DNA from 3 places in the uncultured Megamonas sp. genome. Region 3 is predicted to be linked to each of the others. Evidence: riboswitches for the same ligand, from Rfam matches in the RefSeq annotation. Region 3 holds a riboswitch; each other region holds the start of a gene.
The links. Region 3 has a riboswitch for thiamine pyrophosphate ahead of thiC (phosphomethylpyrimidine synthase ThiC). Riboswitches for the same ligand answer to the same signal wherever they lie in the genome.
Positions count from the first base shown of each region.

Region 1: linked by a shared signal. The riboswitch ahead of thiS (sulfur carrier protein ThiS) and the one ahead of thiC (phosphomethylpyrimidine synthase ThiC) in region 3 are both predicted to bind thiamine pyrophosphate.
Region 2: linked by a shared signal. The riboswitch ahead of cytX (putative hydroxymethylpyrimidine transporter CytX) and the one ahead of thiC (phosphomethylpyrimidine synthase ThiC) in region 3 are both predicted to bind thiamine pyrophosphate.

Region 1 is NZ_CAUBSM010000012.1:50,564-61,888, forward strand. Features, by position in the region: gene thiH (2-iminoacetate synthase ThiH) at 1-219, opposite strand, end outside; gene Q5I67_RS08685 (thiazole synthase) at 258-1,016, opposite strand; gene thiF (sulfur carrier protein ThiS adenylyltransferase ThiF) at 1,032-1,670, opposite strand; gene thiS (sulfur carrier protein ThiS) at 1,673-1,870, opposite strand; TPP riboswitch at 2,080-2,185, opposite strand; gene Q5I67_RS08700 (DMT family transporter) at 2,229-3,089, opposite strand; gene Q5I67_RS08705 (Cof-type HAD-IIB family hydrolase) at 3,235-4,026, shown strand; gene Q5I67_RS08710 (MATE family efflux transporter) at 4,081-5,394, opposite strand; gene Q5I67_RS08715 (hypothetical protein) at 5,418-6,536, opposite strand; gene Q5I67_RS08720 (ABC transporter ATP-binding protein) at 6,653-7,597, opposite strand; gene Q5I67_RS08725 (ABC transporter ATP-binding protein) at 7,590-8,381, opposite strand; gene Q5I67_RS08730 (ABC transporter substrate-binding protein) at 8,395-9,963, opposite strand; gene nikC (nickel transporter permease) at 10,010-10,828, opposite strand; gene nikB (nickel ABC transporter permease) at 10,825-11,325, opposite strand, start outside.
Region 2 is NZ_CAUBSM010000004.1:141,066-152,390, reverse strand. Features, by position in the region: gene clpB (ATP-dependent chaperone ClpB) at 1-1,949, opposite strand, end outside; gene Q5I67_RS05175 (DNA-deoxyinosine glycosylase) at 2,199-2,717, shown strand; gene Q5I67_RS05170 (anaerobic sulfatase maturase) at 2,819-4,036, opposite strand; gene Q5I67_RS05165 (sulfatase) at 4,071-5,738, opposite strand; gene lepB (signal peptidase I) at 6,033-6,569, opposite strand; gene rplS (50S ribosomal protein L19) at 6,645-6,986, opposite strand; TPP riboswitch at 7,150-7,256, shown strand; gene cytX (putative hydroxymethylpyrimidine transporter CytX) at 7,329-8,531, shown strand; gene glyQ (glycine--tRNA ligase subunit alpha) at 8,873-9,751, shown strand; gene glyS (glycine--tRNA ligase subunit beta) at 9,754-11,325, shown strand, end outside.
Region 3 is NZ_CAUBSM010000015.1:32,649-43,973, forward strand. Features, by position in the region: gene Q5I67_RS09500 (amidohydrolase family protein) at 1-1,240, shown strand, start outside; gene Q5I67_RS09505 (amino acid ABC transporter permease) at 1,318-2,070, opposite strand; gene Q5I67_RS09510 (amino acid ABC transporter permease) at 2,089-2,778, opposite strand; gene Q5I67_RS09515 (transporter substrate-binding domain-containing protein) at 2,886-3,746, opposite strand; gene Q5I67_RS09520 (amino acid ABC transporter ATP-binding protein) at 3,787-4,512, opposite strand; gene Q5I67_RS09525 (hypothetical protein) at 4,782-5,108, opposite strand; RNA gene ssrS (6S RNA) at 5,260-5,441, shown strand; gene Q5I67_RS09535 (response regulator transcription factor) at 5,655-6,350, shown strand; gene Q5I67_RS09540 (ATP-binding protein) at 6,310-8,040, shown strand; gene Q5I67_RS09545 (hypothetical protein) at 8,148-9,152, shown strand; tRNA gene Q5I67_RS09550 (tRNA-Arg) at 9,207-9,283, shown strand; TPP riboswitch at 9,403-9,501, shown strand; gene thiC (phosphomethylpyrimidine synthase ThiC) at 9,585-10,889, shown strand; gene deoD (purine-nucleoside phosphorylase) at 11,007-11,325, shown strand, end outside.

The DNA of each region.
Region 1 (11,325 bases), on a different contig from region 3:
TGGTGTAATATGGTCATGACTAAGTGCAGTTTGTACATCTTGAGCTGTATATTTATCATAATCATAACTATTCATATCAGCTATAACCTTATCTAAAATATCGCTAGGTATAACTTCCATATCTGGTAAATATGCCATATGGTCAATACGTTCTTTTTTTAATTCAGCTCTTACTTCATCATTAATAATACTTTCATTAATATGATTATCTTTATTCATTCATCTTACCTCACAATTATTACTGATTAAATTAATAATTAATCTTGTAAAAATCCTGTCAATGGAGAAGATGCACTTGCTCCTTGTGCTTTTATACGACCTAATTTTGCTTCATAAGCGAGGCGTCCTGCTTCAATAGCATAATTAAAAGCTTTTGCCATGCGAACGACATCACCTGCTGTTGCTATAGCAGTATTAGCCATAATAGCAGTGGCACCCATTTCCATAGCTTCACAAGCTTGAGAAGGTCTACCGATGCCAGCATCTACGATAATTGGTAAATCGATTTCATCTATGAGGATTTGAATAAATTCTTTTGTACATAAACCTTTATTAGAACCGATGGGAGCACCAAGAGGCATTACACAACTAGCACCAGCATTTACTAAATCTCTAGCTACATTTAAATCTGGATACATATATGGCATAACAGTGAAGCCTTCTTTAGCTAAAACTTCAGTAGCTTTGATAGTTTCATAATTATCAGGTAAAAGATATTTACTATCACGCATAATTTCAATTTTTACTAAATCACTGCCACAAAGTTCTTTAGATAAACGAGCTATGCGAATGGCTTCATCGGCATTTCTAGCTCCAGAAGTATTAGGGAGTAGTGCTATATCTTTGGGAATATAATCTAAAATATTAGCCATACCGCCATTATTTACACGGCGAAGTGCTAAAGTTACGATTTCAGCTTTTGCTTCATTGATTGCTGCTTGAATTAATTCTAAAGAATATTTACCAGAACCTAAAATAAATCTTGAATTGAATTGATGTTTTCCTAATTGCCACATAATATGATACCTTCTTTATAAATTATTTTCTAAAATCAATTGAGTGATTAAATTTGCTTGATGACCAGCACAAATAACTACTCTAGGAGCCATTAAACTATTTTCATTGGATAATGCAGTTTTTTCATCACCACAGATATAAAATTTACCCATCACCTTGCGAGTATGAATTTCATTGCTATGACCAAAACCCGCCATACCACTTCCTGAGATAATATATTTTTCGGGGAAAAGTTCTAATACCTTATTTACTAACATCGCCTTATTTTCGGGAACGTCAAAAGCTTCACAGATGATATCTTCATCTTTAAATAATGAGAATATATTATCTTCTGTTACCTTTATACAATTAGTAACAATATTTAAATAAGGATTTATCATTTGTAATTGCTCAGCTAAAGCTTGCGTTTTATATTTATTTAAATGTGAGATGAAATAATGTTGTCTATTGAGATTACTGATATCTACTTTGTCAAAATCAATTAAATGTAAATGACCTACACCTATTCTAGCCAGTGCCACAGCAATATTAGAGCCTAAACCGCCAAGCCCGGCTATAGCAACTTTAGCATTGTTCAATTTTTCTTGATTGACTATGCCATGGCGGTCATTTAAAGTTTGATAAATTAATTCTTTTGCCAAAATATCTGCCATTATCAGCCACCACCAACAAAAGTTACGATTTCTAATTTATCATTAGGATTTAAAATAGTTTGTGCATATTTTGCTTTTGGGACTATTTGACCATTTAACTCTATAGCTATCTTATCTAAAGGATAATTATTTTCTTGCAAATAAGTAACTAAATCCATAGGCAAAGATATTTCTTGATTTTGTCCATTAACTATTATCAAAATAAGACCTCCTCATTTTTTATCTTTTGAAAAATTTTATTAAAAAAGGAGTCCACAAAAAGATACACCCGCGGTGGTGCACCCCTTCATGAACTCCTGTTCAATCACATGGTCAACTCTATGCAATTTTAAAAATTAATTTAAACTAATATTAATATATAGATATTTAAATAAGAAAGAGATGACATAATGCCATCTCTTATAATTATCATTAAACTACAAATATTATCCTACGTTGGCATTATCCAAATCAGGTCATAGGTCGAAGTTCACAACTTCCTCTCAGCCAGTTTACTAGCTCCCTGTTATTAATTTATATATACAATATAATTTATAAATTATTATTTGTCAATAATCGTTAATTATTTTTCTTTATTAATTCACTGGCAAATAATGAACCTAAAATCAAAATAGCACCAATCCATTGGGATATACTCATTGGTTCAGCTAAAAGTACAGTGGATAAAATAATCGCAGTCACAGGATCTAAATAGCTAAATATAGCAACTTTTTGTGCTGGTAATGTCTGCAATGATGAAAAATATAATAAATATGCTATACCTGTATGTATAACACCTAAAATAAGTAAAGATAACAAGGAAAAACCACTCATACTCCATGAATTATCTTGATAAATTACATAAGGTAATAAAATTATTGAAGCCAATAATAATTGAGCAATACTACTATCAAGAGCAGCAATATTTCTAAAAAATTTATTTGCTAAAATTACAATAGCATAAAATAACGCAGCACATGTACCGTATATAGCTCCGATGAAATCATTCGTTCCTGATTGATTATCATTGAATATACCTGCAACTAATGCCATACCTAATAAGGATAAAACAACGCAAATAATTTTAAAAGTAGATAAAGATTCTTTTAATACAAATGGTGATAATAATACTACAAAAGTAGGTGCTAGATAGTATGTAAGTGTTGCTGTCGCTATTGTAGTGTAATTATATGCCTGAAATAAAAAAATCCAGTTTAAACCAATAGCTATACCAGCAATTAATAAGTAACGTAGATTTTTTATTAAAGCTTGGCGATTAAATGTTTTATGTAGACATATCATCGCGATAAATAAAACAAAAGCTCCTATAAAACCACGCACTAGGGCTATTTGTGAACTTGCAATTTCTATATTTCGCACGAATAAACCTATACTACCAAAAACAAGCATGGCAGTAATATTTTTTAAAGTTGCATTCATTAAAAAATCACATCTCTTTCTCTATATATTTATCTAGTTAATAATTGCCGTTTATAATATAGCATAAAAACAATATACGTACTAGCTTAAAATTTGTTATAATTAATTGATTTATATTTTATGATTTTAATGAAAGTACGGTGATATGATGATAAAAGCTATTTTCTTTGATATTGATGGCACTTTAGTCAGTTTTAAAACACATAAAATTCCTGAATCTACAATACAGGCTTTACATACTTTAAAAGCTAAAGGAATAAAATTATTTATCGCAACTGGTCGTCCGCCATATGACTTAAAATTTTTAATTGATAAATTTGGCGATTTATTCACTGGTTATATTACTTTTAATGGTCAATATTGTTATGATAGTACAGGAAAAATCTTACACGAAGAATATTTAAATCGCGAAGATTTAATTCAATTTACAAATTACATCAAAGATAAAGATATCGCTTGTGGTTTTATGGAAATGGATTATTTTTATTTTAATCTTTATAATGACCGCTTGGCAAAATTAAAAGAAAAACTGGGAGATACTGCACCTGATAGGGCATTTGATGATGTAAGTCGAGTATCTAATCATAAAACATATCAATTGAATATTTTCTTAAATGAAGATGAGGAACAAGAAGTCTTACCATATTTGCCAAATTGCAAAGCTGTTCGTTGGTGTCCTTATTTTACAGATATTATTCCTAAAGATGGCGGTAAAGGCACAGGCATCAAAAAAGTTTTAGCTTATTATGATATAGATATTAATGAAGCTATGGCTTTTGGCGATGGCGGAAATGATGTGGAAATGCTTGAAGCTGTAAAATATGGCATCGCTATGGGAAATGCTAATGATAGCTTAAAACAGATAGCGGATTTCATCACTTTAGATGTAGATAATGATGGCATAGCCTATGCTTTAAAACAATATAACGTATTATAAAAATAAACCTACTATAAATTAACTTATTTAAAAGTAATTTATAGTAGGTTTTCTTTAATTAAAATATTTTTTTAATGACGGTAAATACAAAATGAGAATAATTGATTCTAATAAATACGTTAAATTATATGTTAGCCATATACCATCATTACCTAGATAAGACATCAATATTTTTTGGCAGATATAAAAAAATATCACAGCGACAAACATCATATTTCTGATAGAAGCTGTATTGCCACCAATACCTGTATACATACCATATAAAAGCAATCCCACACAAGCACATATTGGATGCAAAATCAAATAGATACTATAATCGTTAGCATAATTAGCTACGACTGCTAAATCAGTCATCATATTTATAAAATACGATTTAGTGATATACATAATCACTGAAATAAAAATTATAAATATAGCTAAACATCTTAAGCTTATCTTTAATACTGAATTTAATAGATTTATATCCTTATATCCCTTTGCTTTTCCTGAAAATACACTCACACCATTTGCCATACCATCAATAAAGTAGACCACGATAAAAATAATTTCTAAAATAACAGCATTACTAGCTAGTGTAACTGTCCCCATGCTTGCCCCAGCTATGGCAAATAAATTATTTATCGTCAATAGACAAACAGTGCGAAACATTAAATCCACATTTACCTTCATCATGGCTAAAAATGGCTGTATAGTTTTTAAACTTTGAATGTATTCACTGCGAATAGTTAAATTTCCTTGTTTATAAATAGCGATAAAACCTATCATACAACCATATATTTGAGCAATCAATGAAGCATAGGCTACACCTTGAATATTCATATCCATGATAAATACAAATACAATAGATAAGATGATATTCAACACATTCATGGATATTTGCATAAACATAGTATAGCGAATTATCATCTGCCCCATGAGCCAGCCTAGCGTTACATAATTGATTAAAACAAACGGAGCTCCCCATATAATGATATCACAATAATTTTTCATCAATTCAACAACTTGGCTTTCAGGCTTCATGAGCAATGCATAATATTTGAAAATCCACGGATAAATGATTAAAAATATTAAACTTATTACTATAGCTATAAGTAGTGGTCTAGCTAAAGCTAAAAATTTATCTTTGGCGGATTCACTGCCTAAAGCTTGAGCGGAAAAACTTGTAGTAGATACTCTCAAAAATCCAAATAGCCAATATATATTGTTAAATAAGATTACTCCCAAAGAAACAGCAGCTATATAAAAAGCTTCTGACATATGTCCCATAACAGCCGTGTTTACAGCTCCTAATAGAGGCTGTGTAGCTGTAGATAACATAAAAGGAATAGTTACTTTTAGATATTCTTTATGAGTTAATTGTGATAGCATAAAATCTCCTAATTATATTTTATTTAAAAACGATATTCTACACGACCAAACCAACGTGTTTTTGTTTTATCATTTTCAATATCATTACCATTAAAATATGAAACTTCACCCATTAAATTTTTAGCAAATATATATCTAGCCCCTAATTCATAACCTTGTTCACCTGTGAAGCTATTAGTATATGTTGGTAAAAATGTAGCTAGTTCTCCAATATTTTTATATGCAACCCATAATCCATACGTATTTGGTATAGTACGTTTTGCTCCTTTATAATTTAATTGAAAAATATAAGCTTGTTCTTGAGCACTATTGCCTAAGTCATATTTATTAGCATCTAAATTAGATAAAGCATATACACCACCTAATTTAAAATTATTATCCAATTTATATTCTCCTGCAACTTCAAGAATTTGCTGAGTATCTTCAAGTTCTCCACTTCTTATATTATGATAAGCAAGTCCTGTCATTAATTTATTTGAGATAGGCATTTCTGCTTGTAATCCTACATAATGCATAGCATCACTTTCTGGATAAGCTTGTTTACCATTATAATGCATTTTCCCATTAACATTGTCGTTATATGGTGAATCAAAATTGCCTATCATTGCTGTATAAATATTTCTAGTATCTTTATCTGTATAAGCATATTTTACACCTTTAATATAATCATCAAAAATCATACCATAAGCAATATCCATATTAGCAAAATCAGCATAATCTACTTTACCTAGAGAAATTGTTCCGCCAAACGCTGGTCCTTGTAAATATAGCATACGATTATAAAAATGAGATTTATCATCTCCTTTAGCTTTATAATTTTGTTCATAATCCATACGATTTTTTATTTTCCAGCCATTATCAATATTTATAGTTGGTTCTAAACGTGTACGCCATAAAGATTTACGCGTTTCACCTTTTTTACCTGGTCGATTATCGTGGCGGATATCATAACGACTTAATCCTTTAATAGTAATTATATCTTGTTTCTCTTTATTAATAATACTTTTTTGTTGCTCTTCTACAATTTTATTATTTGTTTCATCTATATTTTTCGTATCTGTTTTTGCATAGGCAATTCCTGTAGATATTGTTATAGATAAAATAGTAGCAACTAATAATTTAGTTATTAACTTTTTTCGCATAATTGTTAAAAACTCCTTAATAATTATAATCAAAATCAATAAATTTTTAAGAAAAAACACCTATAAAAAATATTTTTCTTATAGGTGTTTTAGGAGGGATATGTTATCCTAGAAAATTAAACTAGGTGGCAAGCAACATAATGATTAGCTGAAAGCTCTTTTAATACAGGTTTTTCTTGCGTACAAATATCTTTACAATATTTACAGCGATTTTGAAATGGACAACCTTTAGGTAAATCTAAAGGGCTTGGAATATCGCCGGAAAGAGTTTCTATATTTTTATTTTGCTCATTATCTAGAGAAAAAACTGCTTTTAATAAAGCTTTAGTATATGGATGCTTTGCTTCGATCAATTTATCACCATCAAATTTTTCAACGATATTGCCTAAATACATCACGGCTATACGATGACTAAATAAACTAACTAGAGCTAAATCATGGCAAATAAAAATATAGGTGATATTTTTTTCTCGTTGAAGTTTTACTAATAATTCAATGATTTTAGCCTGAACAGATACATCAAGAGCAGATGTCGCTTCATCACAGACAATGATTTCAGGCTCGAGGGCTAAAGCTCTGGCAATAGCTACACGTTGACGTTGACCGCCACTCATATTATTGGGATATCTATCTACAAAATCATCTGGCAGTTCTACTAATCGCAATAATTCTTGAGCTTTCTCTTTTATTTGTGATTTTTTTATTAAATTAAAATTTAATAACGGTTCACAAATGATATTACCAATTTTCATTTTAGGATTAAACGCTGCTGTAGGGTCTTGAAAAACCATTTGAATATGACGACAATTTTGACGACGTTTTTCTCCTGTTAATTTAGTAATATCTTGATTATGAAAAATAACTTCACCAGAAGTTGGTGTGTGCATATTCATAATAGTTTTTACCAGTGTAGATTTACCACAACCAGATTCGCCAACGATGCCCACTGTTTCTCCAGCATTAATATTAAGACTAACATCATCACAAGCTGTTAAAAATTTATTATTACTAGCTGGAAATTTCTTAGTTATATTTTTTACCTGCATAATTAACTCAGACATAGCGCTGTCCTCCTATTTGTGGAACTGAAGCTAATAAGGTTTTTGTATATTCTTCTTGAGGCGAATTAATTATATCCTTAGCTTTGCCATATTCAATGATTTCACCTTGCTTCATTACCATAATCTTATCTGACATATAAGCCGCCACACCGATATTATGAGTTACTACAATCATGGCTGTACCACAAGTGCGAGGAATCTCCATTAATTCTTTGACTATTTGTGCTTGAGTGGTAACATCTAAAGCTGAAGTAGGTTCATCAGCAAGCAATAACTCTGGTCTAAAAATAATAGCCATAGCAATACCAACACGCTGACGCATACCACCAGATAATTCAAATGGATATGATTCCATGATATTTTCAGGATTAGGCAAATTCATACGGGTAAGCATTTCTATAGCAAAAGAATATGCTTCCTCTTTAGTAACATTATCATGAACTTGTAGATATTCTATAAATTGTTTACCAATAGTTTGAATAGGATTTAACATATTACCACTATCTTGGAAAATCATAGAAATATTTTTTCCTCGAATGGCTAACCAGTCTCGTACACTATATTTTAATAAATCATGATTTTCAAAGAAAATTTTTCCATTAGTAATCTTTCCACTATTAGGTAAACTACCTAATATAGCTCTAATTACTGTGGTTTTTCCACTACCAGACTCTCCAACTATGGTCAAAATTTCTCCTCTATCCAAAGAAAAATTAATATCTTTAACTGTAGCTTCTATATTTTTGCTATATTGAATAGTTAAATTAGATACATCAAGTAACATTAATTTACCCCTTTTATGCTTTAGCTGGTTTTATTTTATTAGTAAGCCAATAATAATCCGATGGATACATAACTACACCATCTAAGCCTTTGGTGCTGATAATATTAGTCTGTGGATAACCTAAGAATAATGCAGCACCATCATCTAACAAAATTTGTTGCGCTTCAATAATTAATTGACGACGTTTTTCTTTATCAAATTCGACAGATAATTGATTTAAAATCTCATCATATTCACGATTACTATATCCAGAACCATTTTGTGGATTATCTCCATTTACATTAGTTTTCCAATACCAACTTAAATAAATTTCAGGGTCTCCAATATTAGCAGTTGTAATATTAGAAATGAGTAAATCATAATCGCCATCAATACCCATTTTATCAATAAGGTTATAATCTACACTTTTTATATTTATATTAATTCCTACTTTTTTAGCATCAGCTTGTACAGCTTCAGCGTATAAAGGAAGCTCTGCACGGCTATTATACACGACAAAATCGAGACTTAAGTCTTTGCCATCTTTATCTAAAATACCATCTCCATTACTATCTTTCCAACCAGCTTCAGCTAATAATTGCTTAGCTCTTTCTGGATTATATGCATTTGGGTCTGTCAATTCATCAAAGCCATAGTCCATAGATGGCGGTATTGGCGCTTTACCTGGAATAAATGTACCTTTCAATAATACATTATTATAATTTTCTCGATCACAAGCAGAAATCAAGGCAGCACGAACTTTTGGGTCACCTAAAATACCTTTTTGATTGATACGGGCAAGTACTGTACGTAATGAAGAAATTTCATCGATATAGAATTTATCATTATTTCTAAATAAATCTATATCTCCAGCTGCGATATTTACAGCAAAATTAACTTCACCAGATTGAAGTGCCATAGCACGAGTATTAGGATCATCAATAGATGGTATTTCTACACGTTCAAAAGGAACTTCGCCGTCCCAATAATATTCATTTCTCACCATTACAGCCTTTTCTTTTACAAAAGATTCCACTTTATATGGACCAGTACAAATTGGACCTTCTTTGGCAAAATCTCTACCTTGTTCCTCTGCACTAACATCTACAATAATAAATAATGGGTCAGCCAAAAATCCAGGCATATTAGGTTGAGGTTTGCTTGTTGTGATTATTAAATTTTGACCATCAGCCTTCATTTCTGTGTATTCAAAGAAAGTTTTTGCTCGAGTATTTTTAGCAAAAGCACGTTCAATAGATTTTTTTACAGCTTCAGCTGTTACTAAATTGCCATTAGAAAATTTCACATTATCACGAATTTTAAAAGTCCATGTTAAATGATCATCGCTAATAGACCAACTTTCCGCAAGCCATGGCTGAACATTCATTTTTTCATCAAATTTTGCCAAACATTCACCAATAGCATAACGCATCACAACCCAGCCAAAATAATTTTGTGTTGGCTCTAAAGTATCTGCAAAATTTGTAACTCCAAATTTTAAAGTAGTTTTATCTACTGTATTTTCAGAGCCACAACCAGCTATTATACCTGCAGTCAATATACCACATAGACTTAAACTAATAGCCTTCCATAATTTTTTCATTTTAAAACTTTTCATATTCAACCTCTTTTCTTATCAATAAAATCTATCAATCCTGTCTAGGGTCTAAAATATCACGTAAACTATCTCCCCAAAGATTAAATATAGCTACTACTATAAAAATAGCTAACCCTGGATAAATCATCAGCCATGGAGCAGTTTGAATGTATTGACGACCTTCATTGAGCATTAATCCCCATTCTGGTGTAGGTGGTTGAGCACCAAAACCTAAAAAAGATAGACCTGCTATTTCCATCATCATAGTCCCAATATCCATTGCACCTGTTATTACAATCATTGGCAATATATTTGGTAATATGTGGCGCCATAAAATATTAATAGTTGTTGTACCATTTACTTTAGCAGCTATGATAAAATCATTATTACGTAATTTTATGACTAAACTACGAACTAAACGAGCATATTTTGCCCAACTTACTATTACTAAAGCAAAAATTGTATTTATAATACTTCCACCTAAAATACCAGCAATAGCAATTGCTAAAATTATACCTGGGAAAGACAACATAATATCAGCTAAACGCATCAATACAATTTCTACTTTACCACCAAAATAACCTGATAAAATACCAACTAAAGAACCAATAGTCGCCGTTAATATAACTAAACAAATAGTCATAAATAATGAAGTTTGTGTACCATAAATTATTCTGGAAAAGGTATCTCTACCTAATTTATCAGTACCTAAAATATGTTCACCGCTTGGCATCTGCAATATATTGGTCATATTCGATTCATAAGGGTCATGTGTAGCAATAATAGGTGCTAATATAGCAATTAGAATTACTAAAAAAACCAAAAATGTATATACAGAAAATAATTTATTATTCTTTATAAATTTAATCATCTTGAATCTCCTTTTTTCAGCCTAGGATCAAGATATGTATACGATAAATCTACTAAAAAATTAATTACTGTATACACAATAGAAATCCATAAAACAAATCCTTCGATTAATGGATAATCACGCATAGTAATAGCATACACTGCCATTCTCCCCATACCTGGCCAAGCAAAAACTGTTTCAATAACAGCAACGCCACCTAATAACCAACCGATGGACATACCTAGTAAAGTTATTAAAGGTAAAATTGCATTAGGCAAAATATGTTTCCATAAAATAGCTTTTTCAGACAATCCTCTAGCTCTAGCACCTATTACATAATCTTGATGTAATTCATCTAAAATAACAGTACGCACTTGCCTAGTATATTTTGCCGATTGATAGATAGCTAAAGTAAGTGCTGGTAACACTAATCCACTTGGTGTTACACTAGCAGTAGCTATAGGAAATAATCCCAATTTTAAGCCAAAAATATATAATAAAATCAATCCTACCCAAAA
Region 2 (11,325 bases), on a different contig from region 3:
GCCCCGATTAAACGAGCTACAGAATGTTTTTCCATATATTCGCTCATATCGATACGAATGATACTGCGTTCATCATCAAATAGACTTTCAGCTAAAGTTTTTGCAAGTTCAGTTTTACCTACACCAGTAGGGCCGAGGAAAATGAAAGAACCGATTGGACGATTAGGATCTTTAATACCAGCACGAGCACGGATAATTGCTTCACTTACAGCTTTTACAGCCTCATCTTGTCCGACAACACGTTCATGAAGAACATCTTCTAGATGTACGAGTTTTTCTCTTTCACCTGTGAGCATTTTAGTAACAGGAATACCAGTCCAACGACTTACAACTTGAGCGATATCTTCTTCAGATACTTCTTCTTTTAAGAGGCGATTGCCTTCTTCATCATGAACAGCTTTTTCCATTTCTTCAAGTTCTTTTTGAAGTTGTGGTAATTTACCGTATTTGATTTCAGAAGCTTTGGCATAATCGCCATTGCGTTGAGCTTTTTCCATTTCAGTATTGGCACTATCCATTTCTTTTTTGATAGCACGTACACGAACAATACCTTGTTTTTCTTTATCCCATTTTGCTTTTAATTCATTTTCTTCATTTTGTAATTTAGTTTTTTCGTCGATAAGTTTGGCAAGTTTTTCTTTAGATGCTTCATCAGTTTCTTTATTTAATGCTTCTTCTTCTATTTGTAACTGCATGATTTTACGACGTAATTTTTCGATAGGTTCTGGCATAGATTCAATTTCAGTACGAAGTTTAGCAGCTGCTTCATCAACTAAGTCGATGGCTTTATCTGGTAAAAATCTATCAGAGATATATCTATCAGATAATACAGCGGCAGAAACAAGTGCATTATCACGAATTCTTACGCCATGATGAACTTCATAACGTTCTTTTAGACCACGTAAGATGGAGATAGTATCTTCAACAGATGGCTGACCTACCATTACAGGTTGGAAACGACGTTCAAGAGCTGTATCTTTTTCGATGTATTTACGATATTCATTTAAAGTAGTGGCACCAATACAACGGAGTTGTCCACGTGCCAACATTGGTTTTAATAAGTTACCAGCGTCCATAGCACCTTCAGTTGCACCTGCACCTACTACAGTGTGAATTTCATCGATGAATAATAAAATCTGTCCATCAGACTTAGAAATTTCATTTAATACAGATTTTAGACGTTCTTCAAATTCACCACGATATTTAGCACCAGCGATTAATGAACCCATATCAAGAGAATATAATGTTTTGTTTTTTAGAGATTCTGGAACATCTCCTGCTACGATACGGCGAGCTAAACCTTCAACAATAGCAGTTTTACCAACACCAGGTTCACCGATTAATACTGGGTTATTTTTAGTACGACGAGATAAAATTTCAATAGTACGACGGATTTCTTCATCACGGCCAATAACAGGATCGAGTTTACCAACTCTTGCCATAGCTGTTAGATCACGGCCGTATTTTTCAAGTGATTTATAACCACTTTCAGGATTATCACTATTTACATTTTGTTTACGTTCTGATTTAATTACAGATTGGATTTTATTTTGATGTAGATTGAATTCTCTACATAGTGCTTGCATTTCATCATCGCTATCGCTGACAATAGCTAATAATAAATGTTCTGTACTTATATATTCATCATTCATGTTTTCGGCAAGTTTTGCTGCTCTGCCTAATACACGAACCATTTCAGTGCTCATACCTAGACGGCTTTGACCTTTTACACTAGGAATTTTTTTGAGCATTTGTTCTAGTTTTGCTTTGAGCATAGGTAAATCTACTCGACATTCAGCAAAAATAGTAGCGAGTAAACCTTCAGGTTCTTTGATTAAGGCTGAAAGTACATGAGCTGATGTGATTTCTTGATGATAGCGAAGTGCTGCTTCTTGCTGTGCGGATTGCATAGCTTCTAAAACTTTTTGTGTATATTTTTCTTCACCCATGATGTATACCTCCAAGTCATGATGAGTAGTATTCAAATTAATAAAAGTATAAATTCATTGAAGTAGTTATTATACTAAAATAATAAATTATATTTTACTTTAGTTTTAATATCTGCTTACAAAACATATTATAAAAGCTAAAAGTCAAATTGTCAAACATTATTTTTGACTTTTTGACTTTTCCTTTAAAAAAAATTTTAGCTACACTGAAAATCTTTATATTATAATAGGATAGAGGTGATTTTATTTATGGAAAGACTCATAGGTTTTGCTCCATCTATTGATGAAAATTGTACTACTATTATTTTAGGTTCAATGCCAAGTGTAAAATCTTTGGAACAACAACAATATTATGCACATCCTCAAAATAGATTTTGGAAATTAATGGCTATATTTTTTAATGAAGGAATAATACCAACTATTTATCAAGAGAGACTAGATTTATTGAGAAAAAATCATATTGCTCTTTGGGACTCAATAGATTCTTGTATTCGAGAAGGTAGTTTAGATAGTGCCATTTGTGATGAAGTGCCAAATGATTTTAAAGCTTTATTTGCCCAATATCCTAAGATAAAAACTATTTGTTTTAATGGAGGAAAATCTTTTCAGTGTTTTAAGAAATATAATAAAGATATTTTAAAAGATGAAACATATACTTTTTATACATTACCATCTACAAGTCCAGCTAATGCTAGATTTCGCTTGCCGATGCTTCAAGAGGTATGGCAACAAGCATTAGCTGAGCATATAGATGACGCTTTGAGATAATTTACAATCTGGGAGCTTTTTGATTTATAAATAATAAAAATAAAATGTTGAGGTAAGATATTAAAATTACCTCAACATTTATTTTAGGGAGAAAATTTTTATTATGAATTTTTATTATACATTTTATCAACAGCAGATGGTAAATATTCCCAAGGAATTTTTCTTTCCATAAATTCAAGAATTAAATTCATTCCAGGTGTGATATGTTCAAATATAGATTTATATGCAGGGCAAAAATATGATTTATATTCTTTTTCATTGAGGTTAGATTGTATAAAGCGGTGTTTAGGACAACCTCCATTGCATAATGGAAGCCATGAACATTGTTTACATTCTAAAGATAAGTGCTGTTTATATTTAGACCAATTATTTATTGAGGATTGGAGTTGATTTTGATCTAAATTTAGTATGTTACCTAGTTTATATTTGCTATCAGGATAAACAAAATGATCGCATTGGTAAATTGTGCCATCTGCTTCTAATACCATATTTTCTCCACCGCATTGTGGCATGAATATACATAAAGATGAAGGTTGTCCAGCTAAATGTTGTAAAAGTGTATCGAATAAACGAATGGATATATTTGTAATATCATGGCGTATCCATTCATCAAATATAGTATTGATAAAATTACCATATTCTAAAGGATTAACACTAAATTCAGCTAAATTAACATTATTGTGCTCCATCCAAGAAGGCATATAATTTATATTTGTGTTTTTATCCATTTCTACAACGGGAATAAATTGCATAAAGCGGATGTTTAAGGATTTTAGGAATTTATAAATTCTTAAGGGATATTTTACATTTATATTATTTACTACTGTTAAAGTATTAAATTCAACTTGATAGTGTTGCATTAATTTTATAGCATTCAAAACTGATGAAAATGAAGAGCGATTATTTTTCATTTTGCGATATACATTATGCAATTCTTCATCGCCATCAATAGATAGACCGATTAAAATTTTTTCATCATGGAAAAATTTTGCCCATTCATCATTTATTAAAGTGCCGTTCGTTTGGATTGAATGATAAATGTTTTTATTGAAATTTTTAGCTAAGATTTTGCCATATTCAACTGCTTTTTTATAAAAATCAATTCCAATTAATAAAGGTTCTCCACCTTGCCAAATGAAAGTTATATTTTTATCTTGGCAATAAGAAATTCGTTTTTCCATGAATTGGTAAAGATTTTTAGTTTGCATAAAAGGCGTAATATCATTTTCTTTAGACATAAAGTCAGCTTTTTCAAGATAAAAACAATATTTACAAGTCATATTACATAAAAAGCTAGTTGGTTTTATAATAAAATTCATAATAAATTCTCCATGTATTTTAGTGTTTAGGTTTTTATTCAGTAGCTTTTAAAAGTTGTTCATATTTAGGAAGATTATTTTCTGTATTAGGTTTAGTTGCTTTATTTACTAAATAGTCATGCATTACTTTTTTCAAGCTAGAGATAACTTCTGGATGTTGATCAGCAAGATTGTTTTCTTCTTTAGGGTCGTTTACTGTATCATATAATTCATAAGTATTATCACCTAGATAATAATGAAGTGTCCAGTTATTGTCGCGAACAGTCCAAGAGAAGTCAGATAATCTTTCCATGTATGGATTTTTTGGATAATAATCGGATTCACCTGTTACATATAAATCATAGTCTCTCCAGAAATCAATGTTTTTAGGATCCCAGTGGAATGCTCTTGGTTGAGCCCAAAGGAGATAATCATGAGGATTGCCTGTATTTTCATTTTGGAGATATGGCAATAAATTTACTCCATCTAATTGTTTCTGCCAATCTTCAGGAATAGGAATTTGAGCTGCACCTAAAGCTGTAGGTAAATAATCAATTAAGGAAACCATCTTATCATATTGACCAGGTTTTAAACCATTTTTCCAAGTAACAAATCCAGGAATATGAACGCCACCATTGAATGTTTCGCCTTTATTTCCTTGGAAAATACCGTTCATAGGGAGTGGAGCATCTATAACTGAGCCGTTATCAGAGAAGAAAAAGATTATAGTATTATCTAATTTGCCTTCTTTTTTCAAAGTATCGACAATTCTGCCAACATTGCTATCTACTGCATAGATAGATTCATAATATTTATCTACTTCTTCATTTCCTGTATTAAATACGCGATATTTTTCAGGTGCATGTTTTTCAAGAGGAATGTGAGGTGCATTATAAGCTAAATACATGAAAAATGGCGTATCTTTTGCATGTTTAATTCGATTAATTGCTTCATCTGTTAGTTGGTCTGTAATATAACCTTTAGCTTCGATATGTTCTCTATTTCTAAATAAACTTGGAGAATTATAATATGCAGCTCCAGCTGGATGGAAGCCCATAAAATAATCAAATCCACGATTTTGAGGTTGATATGGTTCATTACAATATGTGGTAAAATTATCATGGTAATCTCGTGTTTGTTTTTCTGGAGGTACAGGAACATTTGTGATTTCACCAACATGCCATTTACCAATAGCAGTTGTCTCATAGCCATAATTTTGGAATAATTCTGCTAAGAATTTATGATCTAGAGGTACACCTTTTTCTGAATCATCATTACTATATACACCAAAACGAGAAGGAAATTGTGCAGTCATAAATGATGAGCGAGAAGGTCCACTAACACCATGACATACATAAGTTTGTGACATCATGACGCCTTGATCCTGTAATTTTCTAAGGTTCGGAGTGGATTTTTTGGCGGCTTCAATTGCTTTGTCTACATCTACTTGGTAACGTTCAGGGATAACTTTTTCAGCTAAAACTTTTTTGTCAAAGGCTTTCTCATCATAATTTAATTGACCATAGCCTAAATCGTCCATACCAATGATTAGAACATTTGGTTTATCTTTGGCAGACCATTCTGCAGGTTTGAAATCTTGATTGAATTTTACATTTGTTGCAGTTCCTTTATCTTTTACAGAATCTGCAAATGCTAAATTTCCTGTAGTTAATGCTGTGGTAATCGTTAGTGCTAATATGGCAGTTTTTTTCTTAGATAACATAAGAATCCTCCTCAAATATTATTGTAAGTTTATTATATTCTAAATGAAATATTTTTTCAATATATAATATTTTGTAGTTTGTTAATTTAAAAAAAATTCTAAAATTTTACTTCAGATAAATGTAGAGAAGTAAGGAATGTTATATATTATATGATATAATATACAGTATTTATTTCATATAAATTAAATTTATAGTTTAAAAAAATTTTTTTATTTTGTTAAAAAATATTTATATTGATAAATTACATAAAAAAAGAATGCCTATAAAATATCTTATAGGCATTCTTTATATTATCATGGTAATGTTTTTATTTTATCGATTGGCCAGAAGATTAAAACAGCTTTACCTTTGATTAAATCAAATGGTACCATGCCAACATCAGCAAAACGACTATCTTCAGAATTATTGCGATTATCGCCCATTACGAAAATATGTCCTTCTGGTACAGTAGCCAGTGGATAATCTCCTCTAGTTGTGCTTAAGATATATGGTTCATTTTTTAATTCACCATTTACATAAACATGACCATCTTTGATTTCAATAGTATCTCCAGGAATTGCAATTACACGTTTGATAAAATCACGGCTAGGATCTTTTGGATATTGGAATACTAAGATATCACCACGTTCAGGATCATGTAAATTATAAATAAATTTATTAACGACTAAACGCTCTTGATTTTGTAATGTCGGACGCATAGAAGGTCCATCAACTAAATATAATTCTACTACAAAATGACGAATGAATAAGGCTAAGACAACAGCGATAGCTATGGAAATAACCCAATCTTTAATTTCACTACCTAAAGATGACTCTTTTTTATCAGCCATGATAATCCTCCCTCTACTAGAACATACTAATAAAACAAAAGGGACTTGCCATAGGCAGTCCCTCTTATGAAGATATTAGCGTCTTTCTTTAATACGAGCAGCTTTACCAGTAAGGTTACGAAGATAATAAAGTTTTGCTCTACGAACAATACCTCTACGAGTAACTTCGATTTTTGCAAGGCGTGGGGAATGTACTGGGAAAGTACGTTCAATACCAACACCATAAGAAATTCTTCTTACTGTGAAGTTTTCACGAACGCCAGAACCTTGGCGAGCGATTACAACACCTTCGAACATCTGAATACGTTCGTTGGATCCTTCAACTACTTTTACATGTACGCGAACGCTATCGCCAGGGATAAATTTAGGGATATCGTTACGTAATTGTTCCTGTTCTAAAGCCTGAATAATATTCATTATTTTTCCTCCTTAATTCAAACGTTCATATAAGAATATCTCACAGCGGACCGTTTGTTGCATACTAGGCTATTTTATCATATAAAAATGGGCTATGCAATATATTTTTGGGAGATTTTTCGAGAATTTGACAAATATTTTAGGATAATTTATATTAAAGGCAGAATATGAAAAAGGGAGCTTGTAGACAGGCTGAGAGGAAGTTGTGAACTTCGACCTATGACCTGATTTGGATAATGCCAACGTAGGGAAATATTAGTTTGATTACGTATTTTCAAGGAAATGGCATGGCTATTTCCTTTTTTTATTTTTAAATATTTTTATTTTTTATGAGGTGATTTTTTGTCTACATTTTTTACATCAACAAATAATTCTAGTTTTAATGTATCATTGATTTGGTTTGGTACAGCAGTTTCTGTGGCTGAAATCATGACAGGAACTTTTTTAGCACCACTTGGCATGAAAAATGGATTTTTAGCTATTTTAGTAGGTCATGTAATTGGTGGAATTATTCTTTATTTAGCAGGGATTATCGGTGCTAATAAACGTTGTAGTGCTTCTGAAAGTATTAATTTATCTTTTGGTAAGTTGGGTTCTGTTAGTTTCTCTCTATTAAATACTATTCAATTAATAGGTTGGACTTCTATAATGACCATCATTGGGGCACAAGCTTTTAATAAATTAATGACATCTTTATGGAATATGGGAGAAAATACTATTTTATGGACAATTATCATAGGTCTTTTTCCTTGCATTTGGATTTTTAGTACAATGGATTTTGTGAGTAAAATAAATAAAGTAGTAATGCTTTGTTTATTGCTTGCTTCTTTATATTTAGGTTTTGGAGCTGTATTTTCTACAAATGAAATTGTAACATCTATAGATGAGGGTATGAGTTTTGGTATGGCAGTAGAATTGAATATTGCTATGTGTTTATCATGGATGCCAGTCATATCAGACTATACAAGAACGCTTAAAAATCAAACTACAGGTACATTAAGCTGTGTAGTGGCATATTGTTTTGGTAGTATTTTAATGTATACAATTGGTTTAGGTAGTGCTGTTCATTATGGAATAACAGATATTTGTGACATTTTCATGTTATCTGGATTAGGTATTATTTCTTTAGTTGTTATTTTATTATCTACAGTAACGACTAATTTTATTACGATAAATTCTTCAAGTATCTGTTTAAATCATATCAGTAATCAATTAGATGTAAAATATACAGCATTTTTTGTATGTATAATTTCTACATTGCTTGCTATTTTCTTATCTATGGAGCAATATGAAACTTTCCTTTATTTTATAGCAGCGACTTTTGCACCATTGTTTGCTATTGCTTTTTCTGAGTATTTTTTCAGTCATAATATTTATCATCAGAATTCATTTATCACTGGTAAAAATTGCATTTTATGGCTAATTGGTTTTATAGCTTATGAATTATTGATTGATTATAGTACTTTTATTGGCATTACTGTTCCTGTTATGGTAGTTATAGCTATTGTTAATGTTATATTGAATAAATTGGTTGTAAAGAAATAATATAAAATATGTTATTTTAATGAGAAAAAATAATATAATAAATATTGAGTTAAACAACATAAAGATATTGACAAGGATTTTTTCTTTTGCTAGACTTTATGTACAGCGATGAACTAGAAAAGTAGCTTCATTAGATTAGCGAGTAGTGATGGTGCAAGACTACAAGAAGTGAATGGCACTAGGGAGCTTTATAATAATAAATAACATTCTAAAGAGGACTTAAATATATTTAAGTCAATCAGGGTGGAACCGCGGGAATACATCTCGTCCCTGTAACATTTTGTTGTTACATGGGCGAGATTTTTTATTTTGTCGCCCATGAATATCAAGGAGGTATATTTATGACATTTCAGGAAATTATCCTGACTTTGCAGGAATTTTGGTCTAAGCAAGGCTGTATTTTAGCTCAACCTTATGACGTGGAAAAAGGTGCAGGTACTATGAACCCTTCTACATTTTTACGTGTACTTGGCCCTGAACCTTGGCATGTAGCATATGTAGAACCATCTCGTCGTCCAGCTGATGGTCGTTATGGTGAAAATCCTAACCGTTTATTCCAACATCATCAATTCCAGGTAATTATGAAACCATCTCCTGATAATATTCAGGAACTTTATTTACAGAGTTTAGCAAAACTCGGTATCAATGAAAAAGAACATGATATCCGTTTTGTTGAAGATAACTGGGAATCTCCAACACTTGGTGCTTGGGGACTTGGTTGGGAAGTTTGGCTCGATGGTATGGAAATCACACAGTTTACTTATTTCCAACAAGTAGGTAGTGTTGATGTAAAACCTGTAGCTTCTGAAATCACTTATGGTCTTGAACGTATTGCAATGTATATCCAAGAAAAAGAAAATGTTTATGATATTGATTGGAATGGTACATACACTTATGGTGATGTATTCCATCAAAATGAATTTGAACAATCCACTTATAACTTTGAACTTGCAGATACTGCTCTTTTATTTGACCTTTTCGATAAATACGAAAAAGAAGCAATTCGCGTAATTGAGCTTGGCTATGTTCATCCAGCATATGATTATGTATTGAAATGTTCTCATACATTTAACTTGCTTGATTCTCGTGGAGCAATCAGCGTATCTGAACGTACAGCTTTCATTTCTCGTGTACGTAATCTTGCTCGTCTTTGTGCTCAGTGTTATTTAAAACAGCGTGAAGAACTCGGCTATCCTCTCTTGAAGAAAGGAGCAAAATAATAATGGCTAAAGATTTATTATTAGAAATTGGTACAGAAGAAGTTCCTGCTCATTTTATGCCAGGAATTTTAGCTCAATTAAAACAAAAGGCAACTGCAAAATTTCAAGAAATGCGTCTTGATTTTGATGAAGTAACAACTCTTGGTACACCTCGCAGAACTGCACTTTTGGTAAAAAATCTTGCAGAAACTCAGCAAGGTGCATCTAGTGAATATAAAGGCCCATCTACTGCTATTGCTTTTGATAAAGATGGTAATCCTACAAAAGCAGCTATTGGTTTTGCTCGTGGTAAAAAAGTAGATGTTGCTGATTTAGTAGTAAAAGATGGTTATGTATATGCTGTTTCCAGTGAAGAAGGCAAACAGACTGTAGAACTTTTACCTACTTTATTAAAAGAATTAGTAGAAGGTTTGAATTTCCCTAAAAATATGCGTTGGGGCGATTTAGATTTCCGCTTTGTACGTCCACTTCGTTGGCTTGTAGCCTTATATGATGAAGAAGTAATTGATTTTACAGTAGCTAATGTAAAATCTGGTCGCATATCTCGTGGTCATCGCTTCTTAAGTGAAGGCGATTTCAGCATTGCTAAAGCAAGTGATTATGTTGCAGATTGCGAAAAAGCTTTTATCATTGTTGACCAAAATAAACGTCGTGATATGATTAAAGAACAGATTGAAAAACTTGCTACAGAACATAATGGACACGCTGAAATTACTGAAGATTTATTAGAAGAAGTAACTTATCTCGTTGAATATCCAACAGCACTTTGCGGTAGTTTTGAAGATAAATATTTGAAATTACCAAAAGAAGCTGTAATCACTCCAATGAGAGATCATCAGCGTTATTTCCCTGTTTTGGATGATAATAACAATTTATTACCATTATTTATCACAGTTCGCAATGGTGGCGATTACTGTCTCGAAACAGTACAGCATGGTAATGAACGTGTACTTCGTGCAAGACTTGCTGACGCTCAATTCTTCTTTGACGAAGATAGAAAACATAGTCTTTATGATTATGTAGAAAAATTAAAAACTGTAGTATTCCAAGAAGGTCTTGGTACAATTTATGATAAAGCTAATCGTTTAGCAGAACTTTCTGCTTTCATTGGTGAAAAAGTAAATGCTACAGAAGCTGAAATAAAAACAACTAAACGTGCTGCAATTTTAGCAAAAGCTGACCTTGTATCTGCTATGGTTTGTGAGTTTACTGAACTTCAAGGTATCATGGGTCGTGAATATGCACTTTTAGATGGTGAAGGTCAAGAAGTAGCAACTGCTATTTATGAACATTATATGCCACGTTTTGCAGGTGATGCAGAACCAGCTAGCGTAGCAGGTCGTCTTGTTTCTTTAGCTGATAAAATGGATAATATCGTAGCTACATTTAGCCGTGGACTTGTACCAACAGGTTCTCAAGATCCATTTGCACTCCGTCGTCAAGCTCTTGGCATTGTGCATACAATTATTGAAGCAAACTACACTATTTCCATCAGTGAAATTGCAGATAAAGCAATGGATTTACTCAATATCACTGATAGTGAAAAACGTGCTGAAATCCAGAAAAATGTAGCA
Region 3 (11,325 bases):
CCAAACTACTAAAAATTACTTAAAAATGATTGATAATATTAAACCTGCATTAAACGAATGTTACCTTGTGCCACATGGCAACATTCGCATGGAAGCCATGGGATTAGATAATCGCCAACCAACTGATAAAGAAATACAAAAAATGTGCGATATAACGCAGCGTGAAATAGAAAATGGTGCTATTGGTTTATCCAGCGGTCTTATTTATATGCCTTGTGCTTATAGTAAAACCGATGAAATCATTGCCATGTGCAAAGTCGTTGCTAAATACGATGGTATCTTTGTTGTTCATCAACGCAGTGAAGCCGATACTATCATAAATTCCATGAAAGAAATCATCGATATAGGCAAAAAATCAGGAGTTAAAATCCATTTTTCCCATTTTAAAGTTTGCGGTAAGAAAAATTGGCAATATGTTGATACTATGTTACGCCTTATTGATGAGGCTGAAAAAGAAGGAATTAAAATCTCCTTTGACCAGTATCCTTATGTAGCTGGCAGCACCATGCTTGGTGTAATCTTGCCACCTTGGGTTCATGACGGTGGAACAAATAAAGTTTTAGAAAGACTCCAAGATAAAACACTCCGCAAAAAAATGATTTATGATATCGAACATGGCATTGATGGATGGGACAATTTTATTGATTTTGCTGGTTTAGATGGCATTTATATAACGAGTGTAAAACATAAGCAAAACGAAAATGCTGTCGGTCTTAATCTCGTCGAATTAGGAAAATTAAAAAATAAAAATCCATATGATGCTACTTTCGATTTATTACTCGAAGAAGAAAATGCAGTCGGAATGGTTGATTTTTACGGCTCTGAAGAACATGTAAAGCGATTTTTACAGCGTCCAGAAATGAATGCTTGCACTGATGGTCTTTTAAGTGGCAAACCTCATCCTAGAGTTTACGGTGCTTTTCCACGTATCCTTGGAAAATACGTACGTGAAGAAAAAGCTCTTAAATTAGAAGAAGCTATTTATAAAATGACAAAAAAACCTGCTAATACATTTCATATCGCAAAACGAGGTCAATTAAAAGCTGGTTATTATGCTGATATCACTATTTTTGATAAAGATACCATTATTGATAAAGGAACTTTCACTAATCCTGTTCAGTATCCTGAAGGTATCCATTACGTATTTGTTAATGGACAAATAGTCATAAAAAATAAAAAACATACTAGTATACGTTCTGGTAAAGTTTTACGCAAACAAGGAATTGATGTTATATTATAAGTTTATAACATGATAAAAATCAATTCAGGAAAAAACACTCCAAAAGTAAGGTTATATTCAAACTTTTGGAGTGTTTTTTATGCACATAATGTTTCTTTTTTATTTTGTAAACGTCTAACTACACAAGATAATGTATAATTTATTATAAAATATATTAGAGCTGCACAGCCAAATAAAACAAATACATCAGATACATTTATAGTATTTGTTCCGTTGTACAAGCTAGCATTACTTAAAATTTTCTTTACACAAGCCATCAATTCAATCGTTGCTACATTAGCTAAAAATGAAGAGTCTTTTATAGTCGTTATAACTTGGCTTAATAATGTTGGTACTACATTTCTATAAGCCTGTGGCAAGATTATATATACCATCGTTTGAAAAGTATTAAAACCTTGTGAATAACTAGCTTCAAATTGACCTTTCGGTACAGCATTAAGTCCACCACGAATTATTTCAGCAATTACAGCTGATGTGAATAATGTTAAAGCTAATGTAGCTTTAAATAATAATTTAGTTTCTACTGAAGACAAACCTAACATACTATGACCAAAAAAACGAGGTACCGGAATGACTATTATACCAATAAAAATCCAAAATAATAATGGCGTATTTCTAAAAATTTCAATATATGCAGTAGCTAACCATTTAAATACAATATCTTTCTTCTTTGTACAATAATTTCTCACCAAAGCCAACACAGAACCAAATATAATACTTAAAAGAACTGCAATCACTGAAATTATTAAAGTGAATACAACACCTTTTAATATAAATACTAAAATAGCTGGCTTTTGCAATATAGATAAACTCGCTAAAAATTCATTCATAATTAAAACATCCTTTTATCATGCCATTACATCTTTTTTCTTTAATCTATTTTCCCATATAGTAGCTAGAGTTGATAATGGGAAACAAATTATAAAGAACAATATACCACAGACAATATAAGCCGGTGCATATGCTCCGCCAGTAGTTGAACCTGTAACAAAATTATATGTTAAGGAAATTAAATCTGAACCACCTATGATATACAAACAAGATGTATTTTTTATTAAATTCACAACTTGATTTACCATTGGCGGTAAGATAATTTTTATACTTTGCGGCAAAATTATATAATACATTTTTTGAACATAATTAAATCCTTGTGATGTTGCAGCTTCAAACTGTCCTCTTGGTATAGAACTTATACCTGCACGAAATACTTCTGCCATATAAGCTCCATGATAAATACCTAAAGATATAATTCCTGCAAATAATATACTTACCTTATATCCCGAAAAAGCCAATATATAATAGAAAACACATAATTGTAATAATAGCGGAGTATTTTGAATAACTTCGACATAGATGCGATTTATCATGCGAAAAAATTTATTAGAACTTGTACCCATTAATCCAATTATTATACCTATAATCAACGATAAAATAATGCCAATAATTGCTGTCTCTAATGTATTTAAAAAACCTAAAATAAAAGTATCTTTATAATTCCATACCATTATCCAATCATTTTTAGAAAAAATTTCTGTCATAAACTTCACCACTAAAATCATTTATAATTTATAAATTACTACATAATAATAAATCTAAAGCCTTATAAAGCTTTAGATTTATTATCATATTTTTGGGGTTTATTAATTTATTTTAAATTGTTTTCAGTAATCAAAGTATCAACTGTACCATCACTTAAACTTTTTTGAACAAAATCTTCTACAACTTTAGATAAGCCAGAACCTTTTTTAGTTGCTATACCATATTCTTGTGGAGCAAATTCTTCTTCAATATAAGAACGGCCAGGTGTATTATAAATAGCTAAAATAGATTTATCTACACAAAATGCATCTACGTCACCAGCACTCAAAGCTGTAGAAATTGCTGGATAATCATCATACTGTTTAAAGCTTACAGCTGTTGTCCATGTTGCTGGATCGAATGTCTTAGCATCATAACCATCTCCAGAAATAACACCTGCTTTAATCATTGCTTCTACTAAAGATTTTGCAGAAGTAGAACCTGAAGATACACCTACTGTTTTACCTTTTAAATCAGCCAATGTTTTAATTCCAGAAGAATTTTCAACTAATACACCTACATGGTCTGTATAGTATGGAGTTGTAAAATCCCAGCTATTTTTTCTTTCATCTGTAATAGTAAATGTAGCAATTACACAGTCAATATCACCAGAATCAAGTAATGCTGTTCTTGTTGCAGCTGTTACTGGAGTAAATTCTACATCAACACCTAAACTTTCTGCTAATTTTTTAGCTAAAGAAATTTCCAATCCAGAATATTCACCAGTTGCTGGATCTTCATAGCCAAAACCTTTAGTTACGTTTTTTACACCAACTTTTAAAGTTCCTCTATCAATGATTTCTTGCACATCACTTGGTACAGAACTAGATGCTGTTTTATTATCAGCTTCACTTCCACAACCTGCCAACATCATAACAGACATACATACTGTTAAAATTCCCATTACCCATCTTTTTAAAATTCTCATAAATAATTACACTCCTCTACACTTTGCTATCTGTTTATATTTAATGAATAATCTTGCCTAAGAAATTCTTTACTCTTTCATTATTAGGATTATCAAAAAATGTAGCTGGTGAACCTTCTTCAATGATTTGTCCATCTGCCATGAAGATTACTCTATCTGCTACTTGTCTAGCAAATCCCATTTCATGAGTTACTACAACCATAGTAATATTCGCTTCTTTTGCTAGTTTTATCATAACATCTAAAACTTCTTGAATAGTTTCAGGATCTAAAGCTGATGTTGGTTCATCAAATAAAATAATCTTTGATTGCGTACATAAGGCTCGTGCAATAGCGATACGTTGCTGTTGTCCACCTGAAAGTGTTAAAGGATAAACATGTGCTTTATCTCTCAGCCCTACTTCATCTAAGTAATGATAAGCTAAATCTTCCGCTTCTTTTTTGCTCTTATGATGTAATTTTATAGGTGCCAATGTTAAATTTTCCAAGACTGTCAAATGCGGATATAAATTAAATTGCTGAAAAACCATTGATATATTATTTTTTATAATCTCTGTTTTATTTTTATGTGTTAATTGTTCACCATTAATAAAAACTTTTCCCTTAGTAGGTTCTTCTAAAAAATTCATACATCTTACAGTCGTCGATTTTCCAGAACCTGACGGCCCAATGATGACTAATTTTTCTCCTTCTTTTACTTCCAAATTAATATCTTTTAATACATGAATACTGCCAAAATATTTTTCTACATGTTCTAGTCTTATCATAAAATACCACCTACTAAATAAAAAAAGGCGTTTCATTGTTATAAACAACAATGAAACGCCTTTTTTTCTAATTTAATATTAAACTTTATTATATTATTAATAATAAAAAATCAATATATCTTATATCCGTAAATTATACAATTTTATTGAAAAAATATTCTTTTTATCAATCTTTTAAAATTTACCTTACAAGATTAAATCTAGTATAGTTAACTTTTATCCGCTTGTCAAGTAATGTAGCTATCTCAAAAATATTCATAAATCAAATTTTATAAATCTTTTAAACTACGAATACCATTTTTTACATAATCAACAGGACGGCTCCAATCAACATGTACACCTGTTGTTTCCCATAAACGAGTAAGTGCTAATTGAAGTGTATCCAAATTGTCTAGTGGATTAATTGTTATTGTTGTGAAATCATGTAATGTTTCATGTGGAATTTGTAAAGTCAATGAAGTATTTAAAAATTCTTCTACATTTTGTTTAGCTACTTCATTTGCCAACACAATATTTACAGATTTTGCACTAGCATCATATTCAATATATCCTAAGTCACTACGACAAGAAATAGCCACACTATAATTGTTTTCCATAAAAAAATCCCTTCTTTTATCAAATAACGTTATATTTATTTTAACTGAGCCTCATGATCTGTGCAAGTAAAAATACAATTACAATTATCCTGCGTTTTAATCTTGCGTAGATTTCATCTTTATGCTATTATATTATCAGTTGATAACGGAGATATGCCTGCAATGTGCGTAGGTCTTTTTATATTGTCTAACCTTACTCTTTCTAAACGGGAATCTGGTGTGATACTTGTACTGCTGAATCGTCTTGAACGAATAGCAAAGCTCTTATCCAGGATACCCACCTGCACCAAGCAGGTCTAGGCGAATAAAAGATAACGGCATTATGGGCATATAAAAAAGCATTGTTTTACTTATCGTAAAACAATGCTTTTTTGTTTATTAAACAAAATACATATTTTGTTAAAATTAAAATATAGCCAAAGTAAAAACTATGTAAAAAATCAAAACATCTCTTGTAGTAAGTATTAAAAAATTTTATACTGATTGTATATGAATATACTATTTATTATTTATTTGAATATATAAATTAAATTATGAGGTGTTCTTATGCAAAAAATTTACTGCGTTGAAGACGACGAAAGCGTTCGTGAGTTAGTCATCTATGCCTTACAATCCTCTGGATTTGAAGCTCAAGGATTTGTAAATGCAGAAGAATTCTTTCCCGCACTAAAAAATAATATACCAGATTTAATTCTCTTAGATATCATGCTTCCTGGCATCGATGGTATTGAAATTCTTAAAGAAGTTCGTAAAAATCCTAAAACACAACATACACCTATCATCATGCTCACAGCTCGTGGCAGTGAATATGATAAAATAACAGGTCTTGATAATGGTGCTGATGATTACGTAACCAAACCATTTGGCGTTATGGAGTTAATCGCACGTATAAAAGCAGTTTTACGTCGTAGTACAAAAATCAATCTAAATGAAAATAAACAAAATGCTGATTTAACAGCTGGAAATGGTTTACTTGTATTAAATCATGATTTTCATAAAGTATATGTAAATAATGAAGAGGTAATTCTAACTTTAAAAGAATTTGAACTTTTACATTATCTATTAAAAAATAAAAATATCGTTATTTCCCGCGATAAAATTATGGACGAAGTATGGGATTATAATTACGCTGCTGAAACACGTACTGTCGACGTACATATAAAGACACTTCGTCATAAATTAGGAGTAGCCAGCAAGTTAATTGAAACAATCCGTGGTGTTGGCTATAAAATCATTGATTGATATGAGTATGAAACAAAAAATATTTAATTATATGTGTTTTTTAGTCTCCATGTCTGTTATTTGTACATTTATCGTAACCTTAACACTATGTTATCCCTTATTTTTTGAACATACAAAGCAAGAGGTTAAAGATGAGGCTACTTATTTAACTTATGTATTTGACCATCATTTAACAGATCCTAAAGATTTACTAAAAGACGCTCAAACCCAAACTCGCATTACTTGGATTGATTCAGATGGCACTGTCTTATTTGATAATAGTGCTGAACCATCTACCATGGAAAATCATCTTTTACGGCAAGAAGTTCAATCTGCTATAAATGATGGTATAGGTGAATCTTATCGTATTTCTACTACACTAGGTACTAATACATATTATTATGCCGTAAAACTAAATGACAAATCCATTTTACGTCTTTCACGCAATAATGTAAGTGCCTATGATATGGTACAAGAAGCATTGCCTATCTTATTAGCAATGATGTTATTAATCTATTTGATTTCCTTATTAGCCGCTCGTCGTATGGCTAGAAATATCATTGCTCCTATCAATGCTATCAATCTTGAACATCCTATCATGAATGACTTATATGAAGAATTAAATCCGATGTTAGTCCGCCTAGAAAATCAAAATGAACAAATACATCAGCAGATGAAGACTTTAAAAAATCAACAACGTGAATTTACCATGATTATCAATAACCTTGAAGAAGGTTTAATCTTAATCAATCATTCCTACAAAATTCTTGCTATTAATCATAGCGTATTGAATATTTTAAATGCCGAAAAAACAGATTACATTGGCAAGAATTTATTTGCATTAGTAAATAATGAGACACTTTATCAAGCAGCTCAAAATGTAATGCGTGGCGAACGACAGGAATTTTATTTTACGCTCGACAAAAAAACTTATCAAATTATCGCTAGTCCTGTAACTAAACACAAGATAGTAAAAGGTGCCTTAATTCTCTTTGTAGATATCACAGAAAAACGCATGGCAGAAAAAATGCGTCAAGAATTCTCTGCTAATGTTTCCCATGAATTAAAAACACCACTTACTTCTATTTCTGGATTTGCTGAACTATTACAAAATAATATGGTCAGACCAAATGATATACCTCTATTTGCAGGCAAAATTTATAAAGAAGCTCAACGTTTAATCAGTTTAATTCAAGATATAATCAAGCTATCTCAACTTGATGAAAAAAATAGTACTTTTATGAAAGAACCGCTTAATCTTTCTGCTATTTGTAAACAAATCATTCTACGTTTAAACGACAAAGCTTTAGCTAAACAAGTGAAAGTCATCTTTAAAGAAAATCCAAATAGTGAAATTATTGGTGTTCGTCAATTAATAGAAGAATTGATTTATAACCTTATTGAAAATGCCATAAAATATAACAAAAATAATGGCTCAGTGAATATTTCACTACTAAATGAAGAAAAAAATTATCTCATTTTACAAATAAAAGATACTGGTATAGGCATAGCGTCAGACGATTTACCACATGTATTTGAAAGATTTTATCGTGCAGATAAATCCCGTTCTCAAATCACTGTCGAAGGTACAGGTTTAGGTCTTGCTATCGTTAAACATATCGTTGAATTTCACCATGCAAATTTAAACATTCAAAGCAAACTTAACGAAGGTACTTGCATTCGCATTCGCTTTTCTTTAAAATCAGATTAAAAAAATTTTTAAACCCCTATTTTAGGGGTTTTCTTATTGTTTAAGCTAAAATTTTTGGTATAATAAGAGAGTAATAATTTTATACTATATAATGAGGGTGCATACTTATGCGATTAATAAAAAATATAATATGTTTAATGGTATTAATGGTTTTCACTTTATTCCATACTCAAATCAGTTTTGCTGCTGATTCAGAATGGTATTGGATTAGTTCAGATGATAAATATAGCAAGTATTTTTCTATGACTAGAATAACGACTGTATCTAGTCAAAATAATATTCCTACTTGTATTGAAGATTGGATAAAAACGGGATATGCTCCTGGTGGTGCAGCTGAAACTATCGCTAATATGAAACTTCCTATCAATGATCCTAATCAATTAGTTTATAGCTTAGCCCGCGTCCAAATTAATCCTCAAGAAAGAACTTTACGTTATATGGAAGAAATCTTCTACGATAAAGATGGTAAAGCTCTTTATACTTTAAAATATGACAATCCTGTAAATAAAGACATCAATTCTCAATCTTTTGATGAAAAATTTTATGCTATGATTGTTGATCGCGTCTTCAATAAAGGTGAAGGTGGTCGTCTCATTTCCAATGCTCGTTGGCTTGGATTATGGAGTAATGAATCTGGCGAAAGCAGTGCTGATACTGCAACACTTCGTCAAATAGATAACAATATCATCGTTTGGATTTGGCAAGAAAATAAAGATTCTGCTGGTAACGTATCTTCCATTCAATTTATGAAAAAAGAATATAATGTCCAAAACTTAACAGCTAGAACATTAAAATATCATTTCTGGTCTCCTGATACTAATTGGATTGATAAAACACCAAATCTTGATCAAAATATGCATTCTATCATTCCAGAAAGCACCGAAGATGTAGAATTCAAGAAAATAAGATATTATGCTAATAAATATCCTGAATGGGCTACACGTTATCAAATAAACAAAACAACTGCTACAGTACCAACTAACACAACAACTAATACCGCAACAACAACACCAACTAATACAACTCCAGTGAATACTACTACTTCACCAGCTGCTAGCGGTGTTACTAATCCAATTGGTTCTGTAGGCCCTATTGGTGCTCCTATAAATTAAAAATTTGCGACTTAAATTTAGTTGTGCTAAAATTTAGCTTATTAACTAAAAACTGCGGCTGTAGCTCAGACGGATAGAGCATTCGCCTCCTAAGCGAAGGGTCGCGTGTTCGACTCACGCCAGTCGCACCATTAACTCAATCATAAATAGTTAAAAATTTAAAGGATATCTTTTTGATATCCTTTTTTTATTTATAATCTTCAACCTTGTTTTTTCTCTAATAATAAACTATAATATAAGAAAATTGAAAAAAATCCACTAGGGGTGCTTTTGAAGCTGAGAGGAATTATTCCGACCCTTAGAACCTGATTTGGTTAAAACCAACGTAGGGAAGTGGCAAATAAATGATAATCACAGCAGATTTGCAACTTTTCTTTGCAATCTGCTTATTTTTTTGCCATTTAGATTTAATTTATTTATGGAGGCAAAATTATGACAATGACACAAATGCAATCAGCTAGAGCTGGTAAAATCACTGATGAAATGAAAATCGTAGCTCAAGAAGAAAAAATGGATGTTGAAACTCTTCGTGAACGCGTTGCCAAAGGTACTATCGCCATTTGTGCTAATATCAATCATCAAAATTTACATCCTTATGGTGTAGGTGAAGGACTTTGTACTAAAGTAAATGCTAATATAGGTACATCTAGTGCTTTTCCAGACCCAGCTCCTGAAATTGAAAAATTAAATGTCGCTATCACATCTGGTGCTCATTCTGTAATGGATCTAAGTACTGGCAATAATATAGATGCTTCTCGTCAAGCAATTTTAAAACACTCCACTGTCATGGTTGGCACTGTACCAATTTATCAAGCAACAGTTGATGCCATCAAAGCCCATGGTGCTGTAGTAAAAATGACAGAAGAAGACTTACTCCATGCCATCGAAAAACAAGCCAAAGATGGTGCTGATTTCATGACCATTCATTGCGGTGTAACTATGGATGTAATCAATCGCATGAAAGCAGAAGGTCGTTATATGGACGTAGTTAGTCGTGGTGGCTCATTCATCACAGGTTGGATGCTCTACAACGAAAAAAATAATCCACTTTATGAACGCTACGATGATATTTTAGATATCTGTACAAAATATGATGTCACAATGAGTCTTGGTGACGGTCTTCGCCCTGGCTGTCTTGCAGATGCCACTGACCATGCCCAAATTCAAGAACTTCTAAATTTAGGCGGACTAGTAAAACGTGCTTGGGATCGAGGAGTGCAAGTAATGGTTGAAGGACCAGGACATGTACCATTTAATCAAATAGCTACAAATATGAAATTGCAAAAAAGCATTTGTCATAATGCTCCATTTTATGTTCTTGGCCCACTTGTCACTGATATAGCTCCAGGATATGATCATATCACTGCCGCAATCGGTGGTACTATGGCAGCTTCTTGTGGTGCAGATTTTCTTTGCTATGTAACTCCTGCTGAACATCTCGCCTTACCAAATGTTCAAGATGTAAAAGACGGTGTCATTGTAACTAGAATTGCCGCTCATGCTGCTGATATTGTAAAAAATGTACCAGGTGCCAAAGATTGGGATTTAAATATGGCTAAAGCCCGCAAAAAACTTGATTGGGAAGAACAAATGAACTTAGCCATTGATCCACAAACAGCACGCCAAAGACGTGCTTCACGTAATCCAGAAGGCACAACTGCTTGCTCTATGTGTGGCGATTACTGTGCAGTAGAAATCGTCAATAAATACCTCGGTGCTACAATCGAACATTGTTAAATTAAAAATGCAGGATAATTCCTGCATTTTTTCATTTATTATGATAAAATTTTTATAGATATTTCAATATATCATTTTAAATTACTATTATTACTATTATTGAAAGAAGGTATTCTCATGAGTAATCATATTGAAGCTAAAATTGGTGAAATTGCCGATGTTGTCTTACTTCCTGGCGATCCATTACGTGCAAAATACATCGCTGAAAAATTCTTAGAAAATCCTGTTTGCTACAATCATATTCGCAATATGTTTGGTTATACTGGAACTTATAAAGGTCATAAAGTTTCTATCCAAGGAACTGGTATGGGTATTCCTTCTATTTCTATCTATGCACATGAATTAATCTGCGATTATCATGCTAAAAAATTAATTCGTGTCGGCACTTGCGGTGGTTTAAAAGATGATGTTCATGTTCGTGATGTAGTCATCGCAC